DNA from 4 places in the Bacillus sp. z50 genome. Region 2 is predicted to be linked to each of the others. Evidence: riboswitches for the same ligand, from Rfam matches in the RefSeq annotation. Region 2 holds a riboswitch; each other region holds the start of a gene.
What was found. Region 2 has a riboswitch for S-adenosylmethionine ahead of metK (methionine adenosyltransferase). Riboswitches for the same ligand answer to the same signal wherever they lie in the genome.
Positions count from the first base shown of each region.

Region 1: it holds a riboswitch for S-adenosylmethionine, as region 2 does, so the genes downstream of both, AC4G3N_RS04165 (methionine biosynthesis PLP-dependent protein) here and metK (methionine adenosyltransferase) in region 2, are expected to answer to the same signal.
Region 3: it holds a riboswitch for S-adenosylmethionine, as region 2 does, so the genes downstream of both, AC4G3N_RS11870 (methionine ABC transporter ATP-binding protein) here and metK (methionine adenosyltransferase) in region 2, are expected to answer to the same signal.
Region 4: it holds a riboswitch for S-adenosylmethionine, as region 2 does, so the genes downstream of both, AC4G3N_RS13870 (methionine ABC transporter ATP-binding protein) here and metK (methionine adenosyltransferase) in region 2, are expected to answer to the same signal.

Region 1 is NZ_JBZFQL010000001.1:882,893-890,291, reverse strand. Features, by position in the region: gene AC4G3N_RS04190 (hypothetical protein) at 1-312, opposite strand, end outside; gene AC4G3N_RS04185 (ABC transporter ATP-binding protein) at 309-998, opposite strand; gene AC4G3N_RS04180 (GntR family transcriptional regulator) at 1,011-1,382, opposite strand; gene AC4G3N_RS04175 (patatin-like phospholipase family protein) at 1,588-2,430, shown strand; gene AC4G3N_RS04170 (M42 family metallopeptidase) at 2,478-3,521, opposite strand; SAM riboswitch class I at 3,655-3,759, shown strand; gene AC4G3N_RS04165 (methionine biosynthesis PLP-dependent protein) at 3,943-5,043, shown strand; gene AC4G3N_RS04160 (ABC transporter ATP-binding protein) at 5,186-5,971, shown strand; gene AC4G3N_RS04155 (ABC-2 family transporter permease) at 5,975-7,399, shown strand, end outside.
Region 2 is NZ_JBZFQL010000006.1:228,381-235,779, reverse strand. Features, by position in the region: gene AC4G3N_RS16590 (ABC transporter permease) at 1-379, opposite strand, end outside; gene AC4G3N_RS16585 (ABC transporter ATP-binding protein) at 369-1,136, opposite strand; gene AC4G3N_RS16580 (ABC transporter substrate-binding protein) at 1,157-2,164, opposite strand; gene AC4G3N_RS16575 (alpha/beta hydrolase family protein) at 2,277-3,107, shown strand; gene AC4G3N_RS16570 (DUF2584 domain-containing protein) at 3,126-3,368, shown strand; gene pckA (phosphoenolpyruvate carboxykinase (ATP)) at 3,505-5,094, opposite strand; SAM riboswitch class I at 5,473-5,601, shown strand; gene metK (methionine adenosyltransferase) at 5,735-6,934, shown strand; gene asnB (asparagine synthase (glutamine-hydrolyzing)) at 7,131-7,399, shown strand, end outside.
Region 3 is NZ_JBZFQL010000003.1:525,768-533,166, reverse strand. Features, by position in the region: gene sufC (Fe-S cluster assembly ATPase SufC) at 1-57, opposite strand, end outside; gene AC4G3N_RS11885 (YuzK family famiily protein) at 417-569, opposite strand; gene AC4G3N_RS11880 (MetQ/NlpA family ABC transporter substrate-binding protein) at 852-1,685, opposite strand; gene AC4G3N_RS11875 (methionine ABC transporter permease) at 1,699-2,367, opposite strand; gene AC4G3N_RS11870 (methionine ABC transporter ATP-binding protein) at 2,364-3,395, opposite strand; SAM riboswitch class I at 3,509-3,620, opposite strand; gene AC4G3N_RS11865 (O-acetylhomoserine aminocarboxypropyltransferase/cysteine synthase family protein) at 3,715-5,034, opposite strand; SAM riboswitch class I at 5,121-5,225, opposite strand; gene AC4G3N_RS11860 (thioredoxin family protein) at 5,503-5,784, opposite strand; gene AC4G3N_RS11855 (toprim domain-containing protein) at 5,759-6,154, opposite strand; gene gcvH (glycine cleavage system protein GcvH) at 6,325-6,708, opposite strand; gene AC4G3N_RS11845 (arsenate reductase family protein) at 6,781-7,134, opposite strand; gene AC4G3N_RS11840 (acyl-CoA dehydrogenase FadE) at 7,277-7,399, opposite strand, start outside.
Region 4 is NZ_JBZFQL010000004.1:241,832-249,230, reverse strand. Features, by position in the region: gene AC4G3N_RS13875 (pyridoxal phosphate-dependent aminotransferase) at 1-1,088, opposite strand, end outside; SAM riboswitch class I at 1,584-1,690, shown strand; gene AC4G3N_RS13870 (methionine ABC transporter ATP-binding protein) at 1,772-2,785, shown strand; gene AC4G3N_RS13865 (methionine ABC transporter permease) at 2,775-3,446, shown strand; gene AC4G3N_RS13860 (MetQ/NlpA family ABC transporter substrate-binding protein) at 3,467-4,291, shown strand; gene AC4G3N_RS13855 (iron-containing alcohol dehydrogenase family protein) at 4,495-5,598, shown strand; gene glpX (class II fructose-bisphosphatase) at 5,894-6,868, shown strand; gene AC4G3N_RS13845 (GtrA family protein) at 6,974-7,351, opposite strand.

The DNA.
Region 1 (7,399 bases), on a different contig from region 2:
GGATCCTTTACCTGACCAGTCACGGTACCAAATTAGAAAGATATATAAGAAGATGGCACCTGCACATAAGGCAATCGGACCATTAAACCAAATAGAATTCACATAATTGTCCATGCCATAATAACCAAATTCTTCAATAAAGACTTCTATAGGGACACCATTCGTTAATGATTTATTAGCGTCACTCATGTAGATGTTAGCTTCAATGATTAACCCGGCAACTTGTATAATAAAAACAGCAATAATCAATCCAAATAAAATTTTTGTAAATCGATTTAACTCCACATTCACAAGCTTAAAAAAGCGATTCATCCTCTATACACCTCTCTCATTACATCTACGACAGACTTACCTTCGTTATTTCGAACTTCTTCTGCATTAAATTCTTTATAAACGACTCCGTCATTTAACAAAACAACTTTATCAATGAGGTGCTCAATATCGTTGATTTCATGGGTTGTGATGATAACACCGCGGTCTTCAATCAGGTGGCTTGTAAAGACATCTGCTATTTGTTCACGGCTAAAAATATCGATACCGGAGAATGGTTCATCCATAAGAACATAATCAACATCCAGAGCCAATCCCAATAACAAATTCACTTTCGCGGTATTTCCTTTAGATAATGTTGAAATCCGTATGTTTTCATCCAATTTGAAAAAGCTCAATAATTCATCGGCGCGATCTTGGTTCCAACTCTCATAAAAATCATTCATAAAATCCATTGCCTGCATAATGGTGAAGTTCGAAAGCATCGTGAACGTATCTGGAATAAATGTGATTTTCTCATACGTATCCTTCGTTCTTTTAGTTCCGTTTATAAGAATTTCTCCACCATCAATAGGAGTAAGGCCCATGATGGATTTCATAATCGTTGTTTTACCTACACCGTTTATACCGATTAAACACGTGATTTCCCCTTTGTTGGCTGTGAATGATACATCATCCAATACGTTTTTTCTTCCAAATTTTTTCGTTACATTTTTTACTTCTAACATGAAATCCCCTCCTTACTCTTGTTCCGCATTATATTTTTCTTTGACAATACTCAACAGTTCATCTACTGGTAATTGAATCGGTTTAATTGCCTGAACAAAGGTATCAACGGCTTCAACAATGAGTTCCTGACGAACGCTTGACAATATGACCTTGTCGGTTGTGACCCGGCTTGGGAAATTTCTTTCTGTGTGAATCAATCCCTGTTCCTCCATTTCCTTATACGCTTTTTGAGCAGTATTGGGGTTTATTTTTAGAAGATTGGCAAGCTCACGTCGAGAAGGAATCTCCTCTCCGCTTGCAAGCCGACCGGTCGCTATTTGTTCTTTGAAGTAACGGACAACTTGTAAATATACAGGATCCCGGTTATTAAAGATGATGTTCATTAATTCATCTCCTATGGCTTTTTAACCAATTATTAGTGTGTGTACTATGTAGTTCATACACTTGATATGTGTACTATACAGTTAATACACTAAAACTGTCAATAGGATAGTAAAAAATTCCCTGAAATAGTTTTAAAACGTGTAATTATTTAAGAAGGGTCATGGCAAAATAATAAGGATTCTCTGGGGAAGGAGTTTACTTGTTATGCATAATACAGGCCTGGTTCTAGAGGGTGGCGGAATGAGAGGGCTATATACAGCTGGAGTTCTGAGGTATTTGATGGAACAGGATATATATGTGCCATATACAATTGGTGTTTCAGCTGGTGCATGTAATGGCTCTTCTTATATTGCACGGCAAATAGACCGTAATTATGCGGCGAATATCGATTATGTCTCACACCCGGAATACCTATCCTATAAACGTTTTCTGAAGAAACGTGAATTATTTGGAATGGACTTTATTTTTGATAAAATTCCAAATGAACTGGTCCCATTTGATATAAAGGCTTTTTGTGAAGCAAAGGAACAGTTTGTCGTGGGTGTTACAGATTGCGTAACAGGCGAACCTGTATACTATAGAAAAGAGCACCTAATAAAAGATATTACAACGATTCTGCGCGCATCCAGTTCGATTCCTTTTTTTGCTCCGGAAATCTCTTATGATGGAAGAATGCTGCTGGATGGCGGTGTTGCCGATCCAATACCGATACAAAAATCTCAAGCAGACGGGAATACGAAAAATATCGTTGTGCTTACTGGGAATAAAGGCTATATGAAAGCATCGTCGCTTGATTGGCTTGGAAAAAGAAAATATAAGAACTATCAAGGGCTGCTAAAGGCTCTTCGCAAACGGCATATCGTTTACAATGACACGATCCGCTATTTGGAGGAACAAGAAGAAAAGGGACTTGTCGTCATTATTCGTCCATTAGTGAAATCAGATGTCAGCCGTGTTGAGCGTAACCCTAAAAAGCTGAAAAAGCTGTACAATCAAGGATATGCTGAAGCCAAGGCTGCTTATGGAAAAATCAAACGGTTATTATAATAAAAACCCATCACTTAAATGGTGATGGGTTAACGTTTAGTATGAAATTAGGCTAATTCTGATTGTAAGTAATTCCAGATTAACTGGGCAGTATGTTCAATAGAGCTGATATGGGTTCTTTCAAAAGCATGTGAAGCATCAATGCCGGGTCCAATTAATCCGTGTATGATATCATAGCCGGCACGGATGGCAGCAGAAGCATCAGATCCGTAAAAAGGATATATATCTACACGGTAATCAATCTTGTGTTGCTTTGCCAATTCGACTAAATGCTGACGCAGGCCATAATGATAGGGTCCGCTAGAATCTTTTGCACAAATGGAAACACTGTATTCATCCGTAGATTGTCCTTCTCCAATTGCTCCCATATCTACAGCCAGGTATTCAACAGTTTCAGCAGGAATGTTGGAGTTTCCGCCATAGCCTATTTCTTCATTATTTGAAATTAAGAAGTGGGTCGTATAGGGGAGAGTGATGCCTTCTTCTTTTAACTGTTTAATGATATACATCAGTATGCCGACACTCGCTTTATCATCTAAATGACGGGATTTAATAAATCCATTGTCTGTCAGTTCAACACGGGGCTCGAAGGAAACAAAATCACCTACAGAAATACCTAGACCTTCTGTATCCGTCTTGCTTTTTGTCACAGCATCAATTCGAACTTCAATCGTTGCATCCTCGCGTTTAATATCTCCCATTTTCTGATAAACATGGACAGAAGTTTGATTTAAAAGAATCGTCCCTGTAAACGTTTTACCTTCAGCTGTATGGATTTTACAATATTCGCCTTCAACAGAATTCCAACGAAATCCGCCGATCATCGATAATTTTAAACGCCCGCTTGGTTTGATTTCTTTCACCATAGCACCTAATGTATCTACATGGGCTGTTAGAAAACGGTGCTTTGAATCATCCTGTCCCTTGATTGTTGCCAATAGGGCACCTTTATTTGTTTTTACTGCAGGTATTCCTTGAGATTGTAAAAACTGTGCTACATGATCAATTACTTCCGTTGTATAGCCGCTCGGACTTGGAATGGATACAAGGTCTTTTATGTACTGGAAAATTTCCTGGCCATTGGCTTTCATGGTTCCGAATCACTCCTTTTTATGTATAGATTTATTATATACCTTTGTTAAAAAGTTGGACAATAAAGGCAGAAATAACTTGCTTTTTTAGCAGTAGGACTGTAAATTTATAGTTAAATAAATATTCTGAAAAATCTTATCAAGAGAGATGGAGGGACAGGCCCTGTGAAGTCTCAGCAACCGCCAATATGGAAAGGTGCTAATTCCTGCAGGAACAATCATTCCTGGCCGATAAGAAGGGACTCACTCTAATGAAAAGTCTTCTTCTTGAAGACTTTTTTCGTTTTTAAGCATATTTTTATTCACTGGGAAAATGAGTGGATGTAAGTAATTCGTAACTTTGATGGCAAATTAGAGCCGGATGAAGGTAAATCAGAGTAACTGTATTTCGGGGATTAATAAAGAGAGAGGGGTCATACATATGACAACAGTTAAAATCGAAACACTCTTAGCTCAAATAGGCAATCGAAGTGAAACACAAACAGGTACTGTTAATCCGCCAGTTTATTTTTCCACAGCCTATCGCCATAACGGAATAGGGGAATCAACAGGGTTTGATTACATAAGAACAGGAAACCCAACCAGAAAATTATTAGAGGAAGCAATTGCCGAGCTAGAGGGTGGTAAACAGGGATTTGCCTTTAGTTCAGGTATGGCTGCCATTCACTCATTGCTATGTTTATTTTCTCCAGGTGATGAAATAGCCGTCTCTGCCGATCTGTATGGAGGGACATATCGGTTATTTGAGCAAATATGGAAGACGTATGGCATCAAATTTAACTATTGCCATACATATGAAGATTTCGCTGAATCCATTACGGAAAATACGAAGGCCTTCTTTATAGAAACACCGACAAATCCGCTTATGCAGGAAATGGATATTAAAGAAATTGCTCAACTGACCCAATCTAACAATCTACTGCTCCTTGTGGATAATACGTTTTATACACCCATTTTGCAAAGACCGATTGAGCAGGGAGCAGATATTGTTGTCCACAGTGCCACCAAATATTTAGCAGGACATAATGATGTATTGGCTGGATTAATTGTCTCAAAGAGTAAAGAGGTTGGTGCGCGCCTAGAAGAATATCAAAATGCAACAGGCGCTGTACTGCCGCCATTTGACTCCTGGCTTGTGATGAGGGGAATGAAAACATTGAGCCTAAGGATGAGGCAGCATGAGGAAAATGCTAAGATAATCAGCCGATTTTTAAGAGAAAGAGAAGAAGTGACAGATGTCCTTTATCCTGGTAAAGGGGGGATGATATCGTTCCGGCTGAAATCAGAGGAATGGATCAATCCATTTTTAAAAAGCCTTCGCATCATATCTTTTGCTGAAAGTCTGGGTGGAGTAGAAAGTTTAATGACGTACCCTGCTACACAAACACATGCGGATATCCCTGAGGAAGTGCGTACACAAAATGGAGTCTGTAATTGTTTGCTGCGCTATTCTGTTGGGATAGAGCATGCGAATGATTTGATTGATGATCTTATTCAAGCTTTTGAATCATTATCGGTTTAGGTTATTAGAAATTTGAACTTTACAGGCATTTAGGTGCATCATGAAGGATTCCAGAAGTAATACCTAAAAAGGATAAATTAGAAAATTATGCAAATTAACGACCCGTTTTGATATACTATACCAAAATGGGTCTTTGGGGAGAATGAAAATGGCTGAACTGGTGATTTCTATTAGCAATCTTCAAATGCATTATGGATCGAAAGAAGTACTTCGAGGAATTAATCTTGATGTAAACAAGGGACAAATTATTGGCTATATAGGTCCCAATGGGGCGGGGAAAACTACCACAGTTAAAATATTGCTTGGACTCCTTACAGACTATACAGGCTCAGTGAAGGTCTTTGATAAAGAGCTTTCTGAGGATAGGATTACCTATAAAAATAGAATTGGCTATGTGCCTGAATTGGCAGATTTATATGATGTATTGACTGCACGTGAATATTTGACTTTTATAGGTGAGCTTTATGGCTTATCTTATGAGCAGGCTGACCAAAAGGCTTTTAAACTAATGAGGCTATTAAATATTGAAGAAATGTATGATTCACGAATAAATAGTTATTCAAAAGGGATGAAGCAAAAGGTTCTATTAATTTCAAGCCTTCTTCATAATCCGGATATTTTATTTTTAGATGAACCTTTAAGCGGTCTCGACGCGAATAGCGTTATGGTCATTAAAGAATTGCTTGGACTGCTGGCAAGCGAGGGAAAAACTATTTTTTATTCCTCACATATCATGGATGTCGTCGAGAAAATTAGCAATCGAATTATTTTACTGCATGAAGGCAGGATTGTTGCAGATGGAAGCTTTGCAGAATTACAGGATGTTGGCAAGGAAGGAACTCTTGAAGAAATTTTTAACCAATTAACTGGTTTTACACAGCATCGTTCAATTGCCGAAGATATTGTATCTGTTGTTAAAGAGGATTAATAGATGAAAAAATTTATGAGTTTGCGTGTGTTGGATAGAGGACAAAAGCTCTTTCAGTGGATGGGAATTGATTATCCGGTTATGAGAAGAATTCTTCAGGTTAAGCTTACAATGGATGCCAGAAGAGTTCCAACTTTGATGAATGATGGGTCTGGAAATACAGGTAAGGATTCTAATCAGTTTTTGAAATCCTTATGGGTTTATGCGCTTATGGGTCTTATCCTGATTCCTTTTATTATTATGGGTGAAAATTATTTTTTCCAAATGAGTTTGCTGTTTGCTATTTTTATGTTCTTTATCATGACATCTTTAATATCTGATTTTTCCCATGTAATGCTTGATATACGGGATCAGTCTATTTTATTGTCTAGACCGGTTGATGGGAGAACGGTCTCGGTGGCAAAGCTGATACATATTATTATTTACCTTGGCACAATAACCCTTATTTTTATTGCGCCTGCGTTCATTGCTGCTATTGTTACTCAAGGAATTGGCTTTAGTCTGTTATTTTTGCTGGTCATTATATTGATTGATATATGGATAGTCTTGCTTACTGCTTTAATCTACTTGGTTATTTTAAAGTATTTTGATGGAGAGAAATTAAAGGATTTTATCAGTTATGTACAAATCTCCTTGTCTATTTTAATGATTGTTGGCTATCAACTAACGGTAAGGATATTTGACCTTGTAGATAGGCAAGTAGAATTTACACCAACTTGGTGGAGCTATATTCTTGCGCCTATTTGGTATGCCGCTCCCTTTGAGGTAATACTAAATGGGAATTTTGCATGGCAATATATTCTCTTAATCAGCTTGGCTGTAATTGTACCGCTTGTTTCTGTCATTATTTATATTAAAAATGTTCAAAACTTTGAGCAGTATTTACAAAAGTTAACTAATCATACAGGAGCCTTATCGAAAAAGAAACGCAGTCATTTTTCAATGTTCCTATTACGAAATAAAGAAGAACGAGTCTTTTATCATTTCGCAAAAAACCTCATGAAAAACGAACAGGCGTTTAAACTGAAGGTATATCCATCTATTGGAATGGTTATTATTTTTCCGTTTATTACACTACTCAATCAATTCGGGGAAAATGGATGGAAAGGTATTCAAAATGGCAGCGGTTATTATACAATTTATTTCAGTGCGCTTATGATTCCAACTATTGCTATTGCACTCCGATATACCGATTCATATAAAGGAGCATGGATATACAGGGCCTCTCCATTACAGAGTGCTAAGTCTATCTTTATAGGTACATGGAATGCGGTTATGGCCAAGTATGTTCTTCCCATCTATTTGGCATATAGCTTTCTATTTATTCTTATATATGGAAGTGCTATCTTTTGGGATCTATTGATTGGTCTCTTTACGTTATTTATAATGGCAGTCCTGTCGTTCAGGACATATACAATTATATTGCCA
Region 2 (7,399 bases):
CTACCTTAGGCATAGCATTGAAGATGACTAAATAGGGATCCAGGACCTTTGAAAGCATTGGAGACCACCACAAGGCAACAGCTAGCAGTGTCCCTAGTAGAGTGCCTAAAATAAAGCTGATGACTGTTTCGAACAAGGTAAGTCCGAGATGGCTGAGCAAACTGCCATCCTGTATTTTTTCAATCAGCATTTCAACGACATTGGAAGGTGAACTGAACAGGAGGGGATCTATCCAGTAAAAATGGCTGGCTATTTCCCAAAGAGCAAAAAATAAAACAAAGATAACACCCTGATACAGCCATACTTTATGCTGGTTGGTTTTTAATTGTTGGATATAGTTCTTGTGAAGGGTATTAATTTTAAGTTTATTATCCGTCAAGCTGCTCCATCTCCTTCCATATAAGCTGGAACACATCTGAAAAGGCTGGATGATTTCTTGCATTAAATGGGGATAGCCCTTTTAACTCGTTTGGAATATCAAATTCTTTGTGAATTTTTCCTGGTTTTGGAGAGAGGAGGAAGACACGATCACTCATGGCTACTGCTTCTCCTATATCGTGAGTAACTAAAATAGCCGTTTTTTTAAACGATTTTAATGTACTTGATACGATATCTTCAAGCTTTAGTTTGGTTTGTAAATCTAAAGCAGAAAAAGGTTCATCTAAGAGGAGCAGAGTAGGGTTAGTGGCCAAAGTTCTAACTAGGGCAACTCGTTGGCGCATTCCTCCTGATAGCTCCCTTGGAAATTTAGTCAATACATCCTTCAGGCCGATTTCTTCTAATAGTGATATGGTTTGTTCTTCGTGCTTTTGGTCGAGCTGCTTTAATAATTTTAATCCTATCAATATATTTTCTTTAATGGTCTTCCAGGGAAATAAATAATCCTGCTGCAGCATATATCCAATATCCTGGCGATGGATGAGGACATCCTTCCTGTATAGCTTAACACTTCCTTCGGTTGGCTTAAAAAGGCCAGATATAATGGATAGAAGGGTTGTTTTACCGCAGCCGCTTGGGCCAAGGAAGGAGATGAATTCTCCCTCCTCAATACTCATTGATATATTCTCTAAAGCAATTGATGTTTGCGATTTAGATAAATAGAGATGAGATACATTCTCTATCGACAATAAAGGCATAATCCCTGCCTCCTTAGCTCCTATTTTGAAACTTCTTCAGCGATTTCTGTATTTACGAGTGTTTTATGATCGATATAGGAATCGATTTCTCCTGCTTCTTTCATGATATCCTGCAGATTTAACCATTCTTCCTCATCAAGAATTGGATTTAAGGCAAAGGACTCCTGTGACTTGTAACGGTCAATGGCCATTTCAATAATCTCTACGTCTGTATCTTCAAAATATGGGAGAATAGCTTTTGCTACTTCAGCGGAATCTGTTTCTTCAACCCATTTTTGTGCTTTATAAATCGCTTTTGTAAAACGTTTAACGATATCTTCATTTTCCTTCATATAGCTTTCCTTTGCCATGAAGGTGGTGTATGGAACATGGCCGGATTCTTTTCCAAAGGAAGCGACAATATGTCCTTTTCCTTCTTTTTCAAAAACACTTGCCTGAGGTTCGAATAGCTGTACATAATCACCTGTTCCTGATGCAAAGGCATTGGCGACATTGGCAAAATCAATATTTTGAATTAATTTCAAATCCTTTTGAGGATCAATGCTGTGTTTTTTCAGTACAAACTCTCCAACCATTTGTGGCATACCGCCTTTCCTCTGTCCGAGAAATGTACTGCCCTTTAGCATGTTCCAGTTAAATTCCTCTATTTTTTCTCTAGATACAAGAAAAGTTCCATCTGTTTGAGTTAATTGGGCAAAATTAATAACAGGATCTCTTGAATTTTGTCCATGAACATAAATAGAAGTTTCTGAGCCAACAAGCACGATATCAGCTCCGCCTGATAGTAGAGCAGTCATTGTCTTATCACCGCCCCATGCAGTCTGCAGGTCTACATCAAGCCCTTCGTCCTTAAAAAATCCTTTGGCCAGGGCGACATATTCAGGTGCATAAAAAATAGAGCGTGTGACTTCTGCTACTTTGACTTTTGTCAATTCTTCAGTCGACTTATTTTCTTTACAGGCCGATAAACTAAAGATGAGCAGAATGGACAGCATACAGAAGAAGCTGGTTTTAAGATAATATTTCAAGGGAATTTCCTCCTTAGTAGGCAGTATGTATGCCAAAGTGTAGTTAATCGTATTGTATGTGTGGTATATATTTGTGTGAATGCCTATAGAACTTTGTAAAGGAGCCCGGATTATGGATGAAGTAAAATCATCGCTAGGTAGTATCGTAGATAGAAGTCGATATCCATCGCCACATCCGGATATAAATCTATATATTGTCACGTATTTATCGAATGGGTTAAGGGTTAAGGGGCTATTAGCTGAGCCAAAAAAAAATGATGAAATAATGGACGGATTTTTATATTTACGCGGAGGCATTAAAAATGTTGGGAAGGTCCGTCCAGGGCGTATCATTCAATTCGCAAGTCAGGGGTTTGTTGTTTTTGCCCCCTTTTATCGTGGCAACCAGGGTGGAGAAGGAGAGGAAGATTTTGCAGGAGAAGATCGTTGGGATGCTATTGCAGGTTTTGAACTTTTAAAGCAACATCCCAAGGTTAATCCAAAAAAGGTCCATATTTTTGGATTTTCTCGAGGCGGGATTATGGCCTTGTGGACAGCTATATACTGCCAGGACGCTGCTTCACTTGTCACGTGGGGGGGAGTTTCCGATATGGTTCTGACCTACATAGAGAGAATTGATTTAAGAAGAATGCTGAAAAGGGTCATTGGAGGTACGCCAAACAAGGTGCCGGATGAATATAAAGCCCGTACACCCTTGTATGAAATTGAAAAAATACCATGTAATGTTCTAATTATTCATGGCGAGAAGGATAAGAACGTTTCGGTTGAACATGCCAATCTATTAAGAAACAGACTGCAGGATCTCGGCAAGAGCGTCGATGTGTGGTACCTTAAGGACTATACACATTATCTACCTCCTAGAATAAATCGGCAAATCGTCACGGATTTAACGAAATGGATGAAAGAAGCCGCTTCAAATGATACCATTGAAATAAATAAATGAAGCAGGGGAGTGAGAGAATTGGGTATGCCAATGGAATTGAATACTCTTATAGTGACAAAGGCTAATGAAAAAAGGGTTGAGGAAAATCTATTCGTCCTAAAAAAAGAAGGATACCGCCTATATCCAATTGAAATTCCGATTGATATCCGAAAAACTCTGGATGGAGAATCGAGAGGAACGGCACGGATAAAAAAAGTGGAATGGGAAAATAACTGCACAACCATTACATATGAGTTGATTTCTTTAAATTCCAGTAACTAAATTGAATAGAAACTAAAGAAAACAAACCTTCATCCAGAATTACATTGGGCGGTGGGTTTGTTTTTAAATTTAGACAAATAAAATAGTGCCTCAGGAAAGCCATTTCTTTTTGGCTTCCTAAGACACCGCTAGTTCTTTAAAAGGTAATTGGTCCACCTTTAGATTCAATTTCAGAACTGATATTTTTAAATTCCTTGAAATTTTCTCTGAATTTATGTGCAAGCTCATTCGCCTTTTCATAATAGGCTTCTGGATCTTTCCACGTTTTCTGCGGCTGTAAAACTTCATCAGGTACTCCAGGTACGTGTAAAGGAATCGCTAAGCCAAATATTCTGTCTTGTACCGTTTCGATATTGGCTAGTTCTCCTTCCAATGCAGCTTGAATCATCAATCGTGTATAAGAAAGCTTCATGCGGCTACCTGTCCCATACTCTCCTCCAGTCCAACCGGTATTAACCAGATATACCTGAACTTGATGTTCCTCAATATTTTTGCCAAGCATCTCAGCATATTTAGTTGGATGCAATGGTAAGAATGGTGAACCGAAGCAGGTAGAAAACGTAGCCTGTGGTGAAGTGATTCCGAGTTCAGTTCCTGCCAATTTACTCGTATAACCGCTTAGAAAATGATACATTGCCTGTTCTTTGGTTAACTTGCTGATTGGAGGCAGAACACCAAAAGCATCAGCAGTTAAAAAGATGATTGTATTGGGATGGCCCGCTATACTAGGTGTGACGATGTTCTGCATGGCTTCGATAGGGTAAGCTGCCCGGGTATTTTCAGTTAACATTCCATTATCATAGTCAGCAATTCTCGTATCTTCATCTACAACCACATTCTCTAGTACAGAACCAAAGCGTATGGCATTAAAAATTTGAGGCTCTTTTTCCTGTGTGAGATTGATGCATTTTGCGTAACAGCCGCCTTCAATATTAAATACACCATCAGGAGACCAGCCATGTTCGTCATCACCTATAAGGCGGCGATTTGGATCGGCTGATAAAGTAGTCTTTCCAGTGCCGGATAGGCCAAAGAAAAGAGCTACATCTCCCTCGAAACCTACATTTGCTGAACAATGCATAGAGAACACATTTTTCTCAGGCAACAGGTAATTCATGATTGAGAAAATGGATTTTTTCATTTCACCTGCATACTCGGTGCCTCCAATTAAGACGACTTTTTTCTCAAAAGAAATGATGATAAACGTCTCAGATTGTGTACCGTCCACGAGAGGGTTTGCTTTAAAACCTGGTGCTGAGATAATAGTAAACTCAGGAGAATGATTTTCAAGCTCTTCTTTAGTGGGGCGGATAAACAGCTGATGTACAAATAAATTGTGCCAGGCATATTCATTGATTACTTGTATAGGAAGGCGGTAGTCTGTTGCAGCCCCAGCAAACCCATTAAATACAAATAATTCATCTCGTTTTTCGAGGTAATCGATAACTTTATCATATAATTTAGAGAATGCGTCTTCAGATATTGCTTGATTGACGCTTCCCCAGGCTATTTTATCTTTAGTGGCAGCTTCCTCTACAATATATTTATCCTTTGGAGATCTGCCGGTATATTTACCTGTTTCGGCTTTAATCGCTCCAGTAGATGTGAGGATGCCCTCTTTTCTGGTTAATACTTTTTCAACTAATTGTGGCACTGAAAGCTGAATGTGAATATTATCATGAGTAAGTAATTGTTTCAATTCATTGGAAACTCCTACACTGTTCATAAGGTATCATCCTTTTCCAGAATTTTGGTAAGCATATTATATGGAAAATAGTATAACACATTTAATCGATTTATCCATACTAATTGTGTTAATTTTCAAAAATATGGTTTAATATAGTATATAAGAATAATTATTATTGTTTTCATTGGTGAAAGAATAGGGATATTAGTCAATATTGATGGATAAATAATAAAGTATATTTATTTGAATATTCGTAAATTAATTATATCAATATCATAATTGAAATGCGAATTTTAAGTTCTGACTGTACTTCTTTTAGAAAAAGGATGAAGCTAAAGGTTTATCTTAACAATATATTCCTGTTTATTTATTGACAGAAAATGATGGATAAGATATTATATACATTTGATATGGATACTCTTATCAAGACTCGGTGGAGAGACGAGCTCTATGAAGCCGGGGCAACCTGCAGTTTGATTCCTTATAATGGAAATCACGCAAAGGTGCTAACTTGATGCAAGGTTATAATGCCTTGAACGATGAGAGTGAAAGGCAGATTTCTGAGACTCAGACCTTTCCTCTTTTCTTTATAAAGGGGAAAGGTCTTTTTTCGTATAATCAGGAGATAATTAAAGATAATGAGTAGCCATAAACAGGGAAACTGAAGGAGGAAATATACATGTCTAATAAGAGACATTTGTTTACATCAGAATCTGTAACAGAAGGTCATCCGGATAAAATTTGCGATCAGATTTCTGATTCCATTTTGGATGAAATTTTAGCAAAGGATCCAAATGCGAGGGTAGCCTGCGAAACATCTGTTACCACTGGATTAGTTTTAGTAGCGGGAGAAATCACTACTTCTACTTATGTGGATATTCCAAAAATTGTGCGTGACACAATCAAAGGGATCGGTTATACACGTGCTAAATATGGTTTCGATGCAGAAACATGCGCTGTCTTAACCTCTATTGATGAACAATCTGCAGATATCGCCCAAGGTGTAGACCAAGCTTTGGAATCAAGAGAAGGCACGATGTCAGATGAAGAGATTGAAGCTATTGGGGCGGGAGATCAGGGTCTTATGTTCGGTTTTGCCTGCAACGAAACAGAAGAATTAATGCCTCTTCCTATTTCTCTTGCTCACCAATTATCTAGAAAGCTGGCTGAGGTTCGTAAACAAGAAGTTCTTCCATACTTGCGCCCTGATGGAAAAACACAAGTCACAGTGGAATATGATGAAAATAAAAATCCGGTAAGAATTGATACAATCGTTATCTCTACTCAGCATGACGCGGAAACAACACTGGAGCAAATTAAGAAAGACTTAAAAGAACAAGTAATTAAACCGGTTGTTCCTGCTCACCTTATTGATGAACAAACTAAATATTTTATTAACCCAACGGGCCGTTTTGTTATTGGAGGTCCACAAGGGGATGCAGGCTTGACTGGCCGTAAAATCATTGTAGACACGTATGGTGGATACGCACGTCACGGTGGCGGAGCATTCTCTGGTAAAGACGCTACAAAAGTAGACCGTTCTGCTGCCTATGCAGCCAGATACGTAGCTAAAAATATTGTAGCAGCAGGTCTTGCAGATAAAGCGGAAGTTCAGCTGGCTTACGCGATTGGTGTAGCGCAACCAGTATCTATTTCTATTGATACGTTCGGTACAGGGAAAATTGAAGAGGAAAAATTAATTGAATTAGTACGTGCTAACTTTGATCTACGCCCAGCAGGGATCATAAAAATGCTTGATTTAAGACGTCCGATCTATAAACAAACAGCAGCTTACGGACATTTTGGACGCAATGATTTAGATCTTCCTTGGGAGAAAACAGATAAAGTGGAAGTACTGCGTGCGGAAGCTAACATCTAAGATAAACAGCATAAACATTTCTAGAAAGAGGGATAACCCCTCTTTCTTTTTTTGTCTAAATATGGTAATATTAGGAAGTTGTGATATCGGGTATAATGGATCATATTTTGTCGGGACCCTAGCTTATATCTAAAATCTAATCCTTTGATATTTTTAAAGAAAAACAGTCGAAAGTAAAGGTAGTGAGTGAATAATAATGTGTGGATTTGTAGGATGTATGCATGATCACCAGCAAGCGAATCAGGATTCAGAACTAATTAAAAGTATGAATGACTTGATTACGCATAGAGGGCCAGATGACGAGGGGTATTATATAGATGAACATATCCAGCTTGGTTTCAGAAGACTAAGCATCATTGATATTGAATGTGGACATCAGCCCTTAACGTATGAAAATGAACGCTATTGGATTGTTTTTAACGGAGAAATATACAACTACTTGGAATTGAAAGTAGTGCTGGAAAA
Region 3 (7,399 bases), on a different contig from region 2:
CTCTTTACCTTCTATTGAAACATGTAAATCTTTAATTGTAAGAACTGAACCAGCCATTCTTATACCTCCAATATATAGTCATCTAAAGTTTTAGATTATTTCTATTCTCAATTTATTCTCATTACAATCTTATAACAAATCAAATCTAGATTCAACTTTTTGAAACGAGAAAATTACATAAAATGGACATAATATTTTAACATAATACTTAGCTTTACTGACATTATAATGTTAATTTTCACGAAAGAAAAGAACCAGCATGATCTTTACCAACCACCCTGATTTTAAAGACGGCAGTAACATTTTTGCACTAATTGAAAACATAAAAACAGGTAGAAGGAGAAATTGATTTTTCTTCCGCTACCTGTTTTTATGATTATCACTTTTAGAATTATTCACTTTATCACTTGATTCATTTACCCATGTACTCTTCTATTCACATCATTTAAGATTTGATTACTCTTCATATAACTACGTTCACGCTTCTCTTCTACTTTCATACGCACTTCAAGATTCTGACTGTAAACTTCATAGCCAACTCCATGTGCCTGCCTCATCGCTTTTTCCATTTCATCTGTTACTCTAAGCTGTAACTGATTGTCAAAGATAATGAATCATTCCTTTCCATTTATTATAATAAGGGTATCACTTTGCAGAAGAACCCTCAAAGTCTATATACCACACTGAGCACATCTTAAAAGTGATATTGCGTATTTCTTCTAGGAAATCCTTGATTATCCTGAAAAATAATACCAGAGAAGAAAATAATTCATTGGAAAAGCATCTTATAATACACCTATTATATGATAAAAAAGGTGCAGCTAAATGAATAGCTGCACCTTTTTTGTCTATTATTTATTTGATGGGATAACGGACCCTTTGTAGTTTTCATTAATGAAATCCTGGATATCTTTAGAATGAAGAACTTCAACCAATGTTTTAATTTCTTCCTTATTCTTATCCTCAGATCTAACAGCAATAATGTTTACGTATGGATTATTATCAGCACTTTCCAATGCAATCGCATCCTCAGCTGGTACAAGATCCGCTTCAATGGCATAGTTGGAATTAATCAGTACTGCATCGCCTTCATCATTATTGTAAACCTGCGTAAGCATAGGTGCTTCAATATCCGTTTTAAACTTTAAATTCTTCGGATTTTCCGCAATATCATCCACAGTTGCTTTAGTTTTATCAATGCCTTCTTTTAGCTTTATTAAGCCTTCTGTTTCCAGCATAGATAACATACGTCCATGATCAGCTACTGAGCTGCTCATAATGATGCTTGCGCCTTTTGGTAGGTCATCCAGGCTGTCGTATTTTTTAGAATAAACACCAATCGGTTCAATATGGATTCCGCCTGCATTGGCGAAATCATACCCATTATCCTTCACTTGACTCTCAAAATAAGGGATGTGTTGGAAATAGTTAGCGTCAATTGAGCCATCTTCCAATGCTTTATTCGGCATTACATAGTCTGTAAATACTTCAACTTCAAGTTTAATACCTTTTTCTTCAAGAAGAGTTGCTGCTTCTTCCAATATTTCTGCATGTGGAACATTTGATGCGCCAATTTTAATCGTTTTTAGTTCTTTGTCCCCGGAATTGGATTCATCTCCTGATCCACCGCAGGCTGCCAATAATAGGGTTAATCCTAAAACAAGTATGAACGATAACTTTTTCACTTTGGTTTCCTCCCTAGCGCTTATCTAATTTTCTTGTTATAAAATCTCCAATAAATTGGAGAATAAACACAATAATCAATACTAAAATAGTAGCAACAATCGTGACATCTGTCTGTCCGCGGCTAAACCCTTCCAAATAGGCAAGGTTTCCAAGTCCGCCCGCACCAATCATACCTGCCATCGCTGTATAACCTACAAGCGCAATTGCCGTAACTGTGATACCAGAAACAAGTGCAGGCAGAGATTCAGGAATTAGCACCTTCCATATGATTGTAAAGGAAGTGGCCCCCATCGATCTTGCTGCTTCGATTACACCTTTATCAATTTCACGCAATCCAATCTCAACCATTCGCGCATAGAATGGAGCAGCACCTATAATTAAAGCTGGCAAAGCCGCATTGACACCGATAATACTTCCTACTAATGCCTTTGTGAAAGGAATTAACAACACGATTAGAATAATGAATGGAATGGAACGGAATATGTTAACGAAAGCACCTACAATTCCGTAAATCACTTTGTTTTCCCACATATTCCCCTTTGAGGTCAAGAATAATAGCAGACCCAATATAATTCCAAGGAAAAAAGTTGCGATTAATGAGACACCTGTCATATACAAGGTTTCCCATGTCTTTTCATAAATTCGTTCCCAAACTACATTTGGTAATAATGTTTCCATCATTCTGAAATCACCTCCACACCAATTTCCTGATTGTGGAGATAGTCAATCGCTTTCGCCACTTCAGCAGCATCACCGTCTACATGAATAAATAACGTTCCATAGGACCCGTGCTGAGTCTGCGAAATTTTACCCTGTAATATGTTTACATTGATTTTGTAAGAGCGGATAACCTCTGATAAAACAGGGGTTTCAGCTGATTCGCCAATAAAGGATAATTGTACAACTTTCCCCGTCGGATATTCAGCAAGCAAATGCTCAATCGTCTCTTTCGTTTCTTCTGGCTCAGTCACTTGCTGTACAAATCGTTTAGTAATCGGAGCATTTGGTTTTTTAAATACATCAAGTACTTTTCCGCTCTCGACCACTTTCCCCATCTCCATCACAGCAACGCGATGACAGATTTTACGAATAACATGCATTTCATGTGTAATTAATACGATTGTCAAGCCAAGTCTTTTATTTATATCAACGAGCAAATCCAAAATATCGTCTGTAGTCTGAGGATCAAGTGCTGATGTCGCCTCGTCACAAAGAAGAACCTGTGGATTGTTCGCTAATGCGCGCGCTATACCGACCCGCTGCTTCTGACCGCCGCTCAACTGAGATGGATAAGCATTTTCACGGCCATCTAATCCTACCAGACTTACCAGTTCCTTCACTCTTTCTTTACGTACCTTGCTTGGTACGCCCGCAATTTCTAAAGGAAACTCTATATTTTCGCTGACTGTCCTTGACCAGAGGAGATTAAAGTGTTGAAAAATCATACTTATTTCCATTCTGGCTTTTCTTAATTCAGCGCCTTTTATAGCAGCCATATCTTTGCCTGCCACCAAGACACTGCCTTCTGTTGGCTTCTCTAAACCGTTCAGCATTCTAATGAGGGTACTTTTTCCCGCACCGCTGTACCCAATAATTCCAAAGATCTCGCCTTTTTCAATAGATAATGAGACTTGATCCACTGCTTTGACAGCTGATGAACGTTTAAATGTTCCTGAGAAGGTCTTCGATACATCACGTAATGTAATCATGAAAAGTTCACCTGCTCTTTCTATCAACCTATAATTAAAGAATAACTTCAGTTAAACAAAAATGCCTTTCTGCGGAGGCAGAAAGGCATGATTTATTTATAACATGTTCCTTTCTCTCATCTCCCAGGATTTATTATCCTGTGTGAATTGGCACCTTTTCAATCATAAATGATTGCCGGTTGCCGGGCGTCAAAGGGCACTTCCCTCGGCCTCTCTTGATAAGAGTACTTAAACTATTCAATTAAATCTAACTGTTTGCTATCCTATCATGTTGAAGAAAGAACTGTCAACACCAAAGTCTGCATAGCATGTTCAATATTTATTTCACAACCACCTCAGTGGAAGCTATACCTGTTGCTTTTTCAATCGCAAGCTCCAATTCTTCAATTAGATCTTCTGCATGTTCAATTCCAACAGACAGTCTGATTAAATCCTCCTGTACACCTGATGCTTTTAATCCCTCTTCACTTAGTTGCTGATGAGTCGTGCTTGCCGGATGGATAATTAGGCTCTTTGCATCTCCCACATTGGCCACATGGGACCACAGTTCAACGGAATCAATCAGTTTTTTACCTGCCTCACGTCCACCCTTTATTCCAAAAACAACGACTGCTCCAGCACCTTTGGGTAAATATTTCTTCGTTTTTTCGTAATCAGGGTGATCTGAATCTCCTGGATACAAGACCCACGATACAGCCGGATGCTGTTTTAAATAGTCAACTATTAATCTCGTATTGGCTACATGCTCCTTCATCCTCACATGCAGAGTTTCCAATCCGAGAATAAATTGAAAGGCATTGTACGGGCTTAAGGATGGACCTAAATCTCTCAACAGCTGAACTCTGGCCTTCACAATAAATGCTGCTGCACCAATTGCTTCACTGTAAATCAGATCATGATAGCTTGGATCGGGTTCAGTAAAGCCCGGAAATTTAGATGAATTCCAGTCAAACTTCCCTCCATCGACTATGACCCCGCCTAATGTGGTTCCATTTCCAAGCAGCCATTTCGTAGCTGAGTGTACGACGATATCCGCTCCAAACTCAATCGGACGGGATAAATAAGGAGTTGCAAATGTATTATCAATGATTAACGGAATTCCAGCTTCATGAGCAATTTCCGCCACCCGTTCAATATCAAGAACCTGCAGGCTTGGATTTCCAATCGTTTCTCCAAAAATAGCTCTGGTCTTTGATGTAATCGCTTCTCTAAAATTTTCAGTGTCACTTGGATCCACGAACCTTACGTTAATACCATACTTAGGGAGAGTATTGGCAAATAAATTGTAGGTTCCGCCGTATAGAGTGGACGCAGAGATAATTTCATCACCTGCTCCCGCAATATTTAGGATTGAGAGTGTTATAGCTGCAGCACCACTTGATACCGCTAAAGCTCCAATGCCACCTTCTAATTCTGCTATACGTTCTTCGAATACACTTGAAGTTGGATTATGGATTCTAGTATAAATATAGCCAGTTTCAGCTAATCCAAATAAATCCGCAGCATGATCTGTGTCTTTAAATAAATAAGCATTCGTCTGGTAAATCGGCACGCTTCTCGCTCCAGTTACCGAATCCTGCTGCAATCCTCCGTGTATACCTACTGTTTCAAACCGATACTTCTTTTCTTCATTTGCCATTCTACATCTCTCCATTTCATTTTAAATAGAGAAGTGAGTAAATGAAAAAAACCTCTTCACAAGAAGAGGCAGGCATTTTCCATCTCTCCTTATCTCCCGGATTTATATCCGCTGGAATTGGCACCGTGTATTATATAAATACCGGTTGCCGGGCTTCAACGGGCCAGTCCCTCCACCTCTCTTGATAAGAACCAAGTATTAAGTTGTTAAAACTATAGCATATGGAAAAATATGAGTCAATTGATTATTCAGAATTTTTAAATTAAATAACGAGGAGCTTCTTTTACTATAATAAATGCCTCCAGTTAGCCACTTAACAATCGTCTAATCGGTTGAGATTACAGGCTATTATAGAGAATTCTACAAATCAATTAAAACTTCTGACATAGACAGCGTAAAATAGAAACAGCACCTTTAAAAGATTCTAGTTAAATATTCATCGACATATTTCCTGAGAAATAACTGCTCTTATTCTGTAATTCTCTTTAATTGATCAACAAGATAGGGAACTGAGTGGAAGGCATAGATTTTCTCGATTGGCTGGTTATCCTTGATTAAAATGAGGCATGGTACACTTTGAATTTGATATTCTTCTGCAAGTTCCTTAGCATAGTTAAGATTGACTTTTTCCAAAGAGGCATTTGGGAGGACTTCCTTTGCAATATCAAGCATTTTACCTGCTAATTGACATGTTCCGCAAAGAGGAGTAAAAGTATAGATCGCTTTATTTATCGTGGTTTGATTGTTCATTTTTCATTACATCCTTCATTTGTTTTAAAAATTCGGCTTTTACATCTATATTGGCTGCCAAAAGAACCGTTGCTAAATGATATCTTGGCGCATTAGCAACTTCACGGTATGTACGATCAATATATATGTGAGATGCATTTGGCATTTCTCGTCTTAACTGTTTTCTCAGCTTTTCTCCGGATTCATCTGCATCAGCCAAAATATACACGTCTCTCTGTTCAAGTTCGTCTACTAATTCATCCATTTTCGATAGACTGATGGTTCCATTTGTACATCTTATATCGACAGATTCGTTAAGTACAGATTGTATTTTTTGGCGGTCGGTAGAACCTTCCACAATAATTACTTTCTCACTTTGAGCATCCTGCATGATTGATCACCTTTTATTAGGAGAGTACGTTCTATGTGATTGGACAATTGCCTTCGTCTTTTTCATTATATGTATCTTACCCTAACATAGTGGAAAGTAACAATTGATCTAAAAACATAATAAAAAGGAAAGAAGCTGACGAATGACCCCAAACTTCTCCCCTCTATTGACTACTCTTCTTTAGTCGCTGTTTCGTATTGGCCAGCATCCATTAATTCATCATATTCGCTGATTTCGGATGGTTCAACAACTACCATCCATGCTTTTTCATATGGAGATTCATTAACATATTCTGGACTATCCGCTAATTCTTCATTTACTTCAACAACTGTCCCACTGATTGGCGCATACAATTCAGATACTGTCTTAACTGATTCTACACTGCCAAACGGTTCATTACGGGTCAATTGATCACCTATTTCCGGTAGTTCCACAAATACGATGTCTCCCAATTCTTTTTGAGCAAAATCAGTTATTCCAATTCGAATCTTACCATCCTCTTGTTTAACCCATTCATGCTCAGCTGTATAACGTAATCCCGCTGGAATGCTCATGATTTAATCCCCCCAAAATGTATGTATGGTTCCTATTTATCATGACATCAAACTGGTTATTTGACAATTGTTTCATGCCCAGATTTTCTGGTAATTTACCTCTTTGAATCCTACTGTTACTTTTTCTCCATCAAATGCGATTGGGCGCTTGATTAGCATCCCGTCTGATGCAAGCAAGGTAAGAATTTCATCTTCAGACATATCCTTCACTTTATCTTTTAACCCAAGTTCTCTGTATTTCATCCCACTTGTGTTAAAAAATTTCTGAAGAGACAATTCACTTTTTTGATAAATTATTTCTAGCTCTTCTTTCGATGGAGGATTTTGCGCTATATCAACTTCTTGATAGGATATTCCCTTTTCATCAAACCATTTCTTTGCTTTTCTGCATGTCCCGCATTTAGGATACCAGTATAATGTAATCATCGTTTTATCACCTCAATTGAAGCATACCACATTTTTTCATCTATCTTAAACGGATATACTTCTGCTCTAGAAAAGGTAACAGGTCTAACATAGCAGGAAAAGAAAAAGCCTGGTTTTCACCAGGCCTCCATAGTATAAAGGATTAAACAGTGTAACGCTCAGCATCAACTAACTTTTCTGAAGCTTCACGTTTAAGTGCGATTACATTGATTGGTGTGAAACGTGTGAATTTACGTAAAGCTGATGTCATCATACGTAATGTATC
Region 4 (7,399 bases), on a different contig from region 2:
ATGTAGCCTTCTCCGTATTCACCAAAGCCTTTTCCTGCTGCAACGGCTACATCTGCTTTTTCAAGCAAATAATCAGCAAAGCTCTCGCTCTTGAAACCGGCAGGGACAGGAAGCCAAGCAAAGAATGAACCAGTTGGGGCTTCGACTTTCCAGCCGATTTTATTGCAAGCGCCAATGAGGGAATTTCGTCGTCGTTCATAGCGTTCGATAAGCTCTTCTACGCAGGATTGCTCCCCTGTCAAGGCTGCGATTGCCGCTTTTTGTACAGCAGGGAAGAGGCTGACGTAAAGATGATCTTGAATGAGATTGAGTGCTTCGATGATAGCTGGGTTTCCGATAGCAAAGCCAACACGCCAGCCTGCCATATTGTAAGTTTTCGAGAGTGTGTACATTTCAATGCCGACTTCTTTTGCACCCTCCGTTTCAAGAAAACTGATAGGTTTTTGTCCATCAAAGCCAATAGCTCCATAGGCAAAATCATGAAGTACGGTAATGTTATTTTCTTTTGCAAATGATACTGTTTTTTCAAAAAAAGCATGATCTGCGGTAGCTCCGGTAGGATTATTTGGGTAGTTTAAATACATTAGCTTTGCATGGGTCCTTTGTTCTAAAGGGATGCTTTCATAATCCGGCAAAAATTGATTATCTTTTGTTAGTGGAAAAGTTTCATAGTTTACGTTTGCTAATACAGCTCCAGATAAATAGTCGGGATAGCCTGGGTCTGGCAAGAGCATTAGCTCTCCATCGTTGAGCAAGCACATTGGTAGCTCAACTAGTCCGGCCTTCGTTCCAAAAAGGATGGCAACTTCAGTTTTAGGGTCAACCTCGACGCCATATTGCTTGTGATAAAATTGTGCTGCCGCTTCTTTCAACTCTTCCAAACCCCGAAATGGAGAATATTTATGAGTTTGTGCATCTTCAGCCGCCACTTGCAGGGCTTTGACGATATGCGCAGGAGTAGGTTGATCAGGATTTCCTTGTCCGAGATTAATAATGTCTCTGCCTTCAGCTATAGCGCTGTTAACTTTTAGGACAAGTGTTGCAAAAAATTGGACTGGCAGTTTTTTTAAGCGTTCTGAATATGTCATATAATTCACCTTTACGAAGAGAATATAGTTTTGAATATTTAAATAATAGATAAAATTCTATAACCTTTATTTAGAAATGTCTATAGTGAGCTGAAAGAATTTGAATATAGCGGTAGTAAATGGTTATTAGATTTGCTGAGTCATAGATTATAGGGGAACGTTTGATGAAGTGGGTGTGGTAGCTTTTTCAGAAATGATTGTTTTTCGGAAAATGTGAAATGTGGAGACTATACATTAAATGAGCTTGTTTGGCAGATGAAAATAGTGAGCGATGAAAGTGTTATTCAGTCGGCTTGCGAAAATGTAGAGTTTTACATTATCGTCAGTTCAGCCCTACGAAGAAGAATGGGGAGTTTTTTAATCCGATGTATGTGGATTGGAATATTTTATTGAAATTGCAATGATGAAAGCGGTTCAACAGTTTACGTCAAAAAGGTTTTTGTTGACAGACTATTCTGAAGTCTGTAATATCATAAACAAATCAAATAAAGCTATAGCTTATCGAGAGCGACCGAGGGACTAGGCCCTATGACGTCCGGCAACCCCCTTAATAGGGAAGGTGCCAATTCCTGCAGAATGTATTACATTCTGAAAGATAAGTCGAGATAGATGTATTTCGATGCCCCTTTCAGATGAGAGGGGCATTTTTGTTTCAAAAAATGTGTAGAGATAGAGGTTGGCATATGATAAAAATTCAGAATGTTAATAAGATTTACAAAACTAAAAGCGGTATAGTAAATGGAGTTGACAACGTTTCCTTAACAATTAAAAAAGGCGAGATATTCGGGATTGTCGGGTACTCAGGAGCAGGTAAAAGCTCGCTGCTACGCTGTATTAATTTGTTGGAGCGTCCAACATCGGGAAATATCACAGTTGATGGAATTGATCTGGCTAAGTTGAGAAGCAAGCAATTGCGTCATGCACGCTTAAAAATCGGGATGATTTTTCAGCACTTTTATCTTATTAGCCAGAAAACAGTTTTTGAAAATATAGCTTTTTCTTTAAAGGCAGCAAAAGTGCCGCAGACTCAAATACAAGACCGAGTAGAAGAACTGTTGAAAATGGTCGGATTAGCTGAAAAGCGTGAAGTGTATCCTTCGCAGCTAAGTGGGGGACAGAAGCAGCGTGTAGCGATTGCAAGGGCGTTGGCGAATAACCCGACAGTACTCCTTTGTGATGAGGCGACCTCAGCACTAGATCCGACGACAACGAAATCAATATTGAATTTGTTGAAAAAAATCAATAAGGAGCTCAATATTACGATTGTGTTGATTACACATGAGATGAATGTAGTAAAGGAAATTTGTAATCGAATGGCGATTATGCAGGATGGCAAGGTCATTGAGGAAGGCTCGGTGTATGATATTTTTGCTAAACCCCATGCCGATCTTACGAAGGAATTCATTAACAGTGTTGTTTCGTTCGATATACCTGACGCTATTTACCAAAGTTGCAAGGGTCCGATTGTCAAGGTGACGTTTAGGGGAACGGTTGCCGGTGAGGGAGTCATATCGGATACGCTTCAGCAATTTAATGTAAAAGGCAATTTTCTTCATGGCTCAATTGAATATATTCAGGAATTGCCTTTAGGTATTTTTATCATGGAGCTTCGCGGACAGAAGGAAGAGATTAATAAAGCGATATCTTATATAGAAAGTCGAGAGGCAGAAGTGGAGGTGTTCCAACATGGGCTTTGATTTCAACCACTTTATAGAGCTTATTCCTGAAATTAACACAGCATTTTTGCAGACGATTTACATGATTTCCATTTCTTTAGCTGTCGCAATCGTGATTGGTTTACCAGTTGGAATTCTATTATATGTGACAGAAAAGGGTTTATTTTGGGAAAACAAAACGGTTCAGAGGATATTAGGATTTGTCGTCAATTTGGTCCGATCAATACCATTTATTATTTTATTGGTTGCTCTTATGCCATTGACCGAATTTGTTGTAAAGACAACGATTGGACCAACAGCTGCTAGCGTATCGCTGTCAGTCGCAGCTATTCCGTTTTTTGCGAGAATCGTTGAAACGTCTTTACGAGAAATTGATAAAGGTGTTATTGAAGCCGCGATAGCAGCTGGTGCGACACCGTGGATGATTATTAAGGAAGTACTATTGCTCGAAGCGAGATCAGGTATCATTTCGGGTATTACACTTACATTAATTAGCTTGATTGGGTTTTCTGCTATGGCAGGAACGGTCGGTGGTGGCGGTATTGGTGATTTAGCGATTCGCTATGGGTATTATCGCTATGATAATACCATTATGATTGCAACTGTTATTATTTTAATCGTATTGGTTCAGGTTATCCAACTTGCCGGTGATTTCATCGCAAAAGTTATAGATAAAAGATAATAGAAAAGGGGAATTATTTCATGAAAAAGGGGTTAACAGCATTTATTTTATTCTTAGTGGTAGGTACATTGGCAGCTTGCAGCGGCAATGAAAGCATTGAGGATGCAAGCTCAGAGTCAAAGGATATTAAAATTGGAGCTACTTCTGGTCCTTATAGTGATATGGCAACGAAAGCAATCAAGCCAGGCTTGGAAGAATTGGGATACAAAGTAGAAGTGGTGGAGTTCAGTGATTATATTCAACCGAATAAAGCGTTAGATGGTGGAGATATTGATGCGAACCTTTTTCAGCATACTATTTACTTGGAAAACTTTGAAAAAGAGAACAGCATGGATTTGACAGGGTTAATTAAAGTACCGACTGCGCCGATGGGTATTTATTCAAACACGTATAAATCTTTGGATGAAGTGAAGGACGGAGCGACGATTACAATTCCGAATGATCCGGTAAATGCAGCTCGCGCATTCAATACACTTCAAGATGAAGGATTAATTGTAGTAGATGAAAATGCAGAACCCCTTAAAGTTTCTGAAAAGGACATAATCGAAAACAAGAAAAACTTAAAATTCCAGCCGCTAGAGTCAGGACAGCTACCTCGATCTATTGACAGTGCAGATTTATCAGCAGTACCAGGAAACTTCGCATTAGCTGCAGATATGGACTTATTAAGTGCATTAGCGCTTGAGAATATGCTTGATCCGTATCGAAATTTAGTGGCAGTAAAGGCTAATAATGATGATTCACAGCTAGCTAAGGATATTTTATCAGTGGTAGAATCTGATGAATTCGAAAAAATAATCGATGAAGAATTTGTCGGCTTCGGCAAGCCTGAATGGATGAAATAATAAGAAAAAATGTCCCAGTTCTCTCTTTGTTTTATGTATAAATACTAAGGCTGTATATCCCTTAGATTAAACAACTAATTCGTAAACAATACAAAACCATAGAAGGAGCATGGCGGGTGTAAGGTTAGACATACAGAATATATAAAGATAACACTTCCCACTTTATTAATGTTTTTAACAGCAAATAGAAATGAGTGATGAAAATGACTGTTTTTTCAGTTCATGGTGCTCCAAGTGAATATATTTTGAAAGATAACGCTTTAGATTTATTGGAAGCTAAGCTGCTGGAACGCAATCTCCGCAGAGTTCTTGTGGTTCGTGGGAAAAAGTCCTGGGAGGCAGTAAAGCCGTATTGGCCGCAAATGGCAGAGGTAGAATTGGAAGAATATACGTACGGAGGCGAGTGCTCATTTGCCGAAATCGAGGCGGTTACTAAGCTGGTCAAGCATCATTCATTGGATGCGGTAATAGGTGTCGGAGGCGGAAAGATACTCGATCTTGTTAAGGCGGTTTGCGATGCGACTGAAAGGCAGTCCATTCTCATTCCGACATTGGCATCTAATTGTTCGCCATGGACGCCTTTAAGCGTTATATATGATGATTCCGGAGCTTTCATTCGTTATGATATATATCCGGTTTGTACCAGTCTGGTGCTAGTGGAGCCGCAAATTTTAGTTGATGCTCCAATAGAAATGTTAATTGCCGGTATTGGAGATACTCTTGCGAAATGGTACGAAGCGGATGTACAGATGGCTGTAATTGATAATAAGACTGTTCCACTGCAAATTGCTCATTTTGCTGCAAGAGAATGTAAGGATTTATTGCTAAAATTCGCCCGTGGAGCTGTTGAAGCTGCAAAGGCTGGGGAAGTAAATGATGATTTCGTCAAAGTAGTGGAAACGATTATTATGTTTGGTGGCATGGTTGGGGGCTATGGTGATTATTACGGTCGAATTGCTGGCGCTCATTCGATTCACAATGGTTTAACGGTACTTGAAGAAACTCATCACGCCTTGCATGGTGATAAGGTGGCATATGGCATTTTAGTTCAGCTAGTGCTGGAAGACAAATGGACAGAAATTGAAGAGCTTCGACTGTTTTATGAGGAGTTGGGCCTTCCATTATCCTTAACAGATTTAGGTGTGGAAGATATAACGGAAGCGCTGATTGCTGAGGTTGCTGAAAAAGCAACAGTTACGGGTGAGTCGATTCATGTAATGTCAATTGGATTGGTTACAGCTGAGAGGGTAGTGGAAGCAATTCAGAAGTTGGAGCAATTTGTTTGTGAGAGTGAGAAATCTTGCTAAAGTTGTTTACATAAACGGTCATCATCCACTCTAGGAATTAGAAGGTGTTTTAGGATTAGTTGATTGTGCAGGTTTCTTAGTAGACAGTTAAAAAGCTGTCTACTTTTTTTATTAGTCGTTAGCAATAATGTTTATGAAAACAGCCTTATCTTTACATGTAAATAAAGTTGTTTTTTCCTAATTAAAATGCTTATCTGGCTGCATAGTTTATTACCAAAATTATAAACTTGTTTATTTGTATAAATGAACCCTAAAATGGATAGGGAAATTTACTATTAAACGAAGGAAGTTGATTATGGAATTCACCAAGTATGCGAGTAAGAAACACACCGTACAGCAAATTGCAGAAGATCTGCTACATGTTACTCAACAGGCAGCTATTGCTTCATATCCCTGGATAGGAAAGGGAAATAAGATTGAAGCAGATGGTGCAGGGACAAGGGCTATGAGGCATCATTTAAATACAATCGATATGTGTGGAAGAGTCGTAATTGGTGAAGGAGAAATGGATGAAGCGCCAATGCTTTATATCAATGAAATGCTGGGAAATGGGAACGGTCCGGCAATTGATATAGCTGTTGATCCGGTGGAAGGTACTACGTTAATGTCTAAAGGGAAAAATCATTCAATGGCTGTGTTGGCTGCTGCGAAAAGTGGAAGCATGCTTCATGCTCCTGATATGTATATGAAAAAGATCGCAGTTGGGCCAAATGCAAAAGGATGTATTAATATAAATGCCTCCTTAAAAGAGAATATGCAATCAGTTGCGAAGGCCCTTGGAAAAGATGTAAGAGAATTGACCATTATGATTCAGGACCGCGACAGGCATAGTACTTTAATGGCACAGGTTCTCGAACTGGGAGCGAAGTTGAAGTTATTCTCTGATGTTGATATAACGGGCGCTATAGCAACTGGAATCGATGGAATGGATATTGATATGCTTGTCGGTACAGGCGGAGCTCCAGAGGGTGTCATCACTGCAACTGCACTAAAATGTCTGGGAGGAGATTTTCAGGGGCAGCTAGTTCCTATGAATCAGGAAGAATATAACCGATGTGTACAAATGGGTATTGAAAATCCAACTAAAATTTTCGAGCTGGATGAAATTATTCGTACAGATGATTGTTTATTTTCTGCAACGGCAATCACCGACGGTATGTTTTTGAATGGAGTCAGGAAGTTACCAAGCGGGAAAATGAGTACCCACTCCTTGTTACTGGTAGGCGCAAATACAAGAAATACAAAATTTATCCATACACACCACCATTAATGCTTTCTAAAAATAAAATCCTATAAAAGCAGTGATGATATGCTTTTATAGGATTTTTTTATTTCAAGGTTGATCAATACTTTCAAATCTTAATCCCGAATTAAATTAATCCTTTGCAAGAATCATTTTTGAGAGTAAAAAGGTAAAAGGAATCGCAATAATAGTAGCGATTATAGGTGCTATATTATCATGTATGGAAAGCAACTGGACTAAAATATAAATGGCAAGCGTGGACACTAAGATATTAACGACATAGGTTAATGGGAATTGAAGGAATTTTTTTAAAGTTGGTTTCGTTCGATAGGTAAAATAGGAATTCAGATAAAAGGAGCCAATCATACTGATAAAAAAACCAAGTAAATGGGCAGTCATATAGTTCATCTGAAACACTTCTTTAAAAAGTAAATACAAAATATAATAGTTGATTGTATTTACAATGCCAACCATATTAAATTTCCAAAATTCCTTTTCAAATAAAATCATCGAGTACAACCAGCTTTCTTCGCTTTTTTTCTAGGTTCTCTTATTATA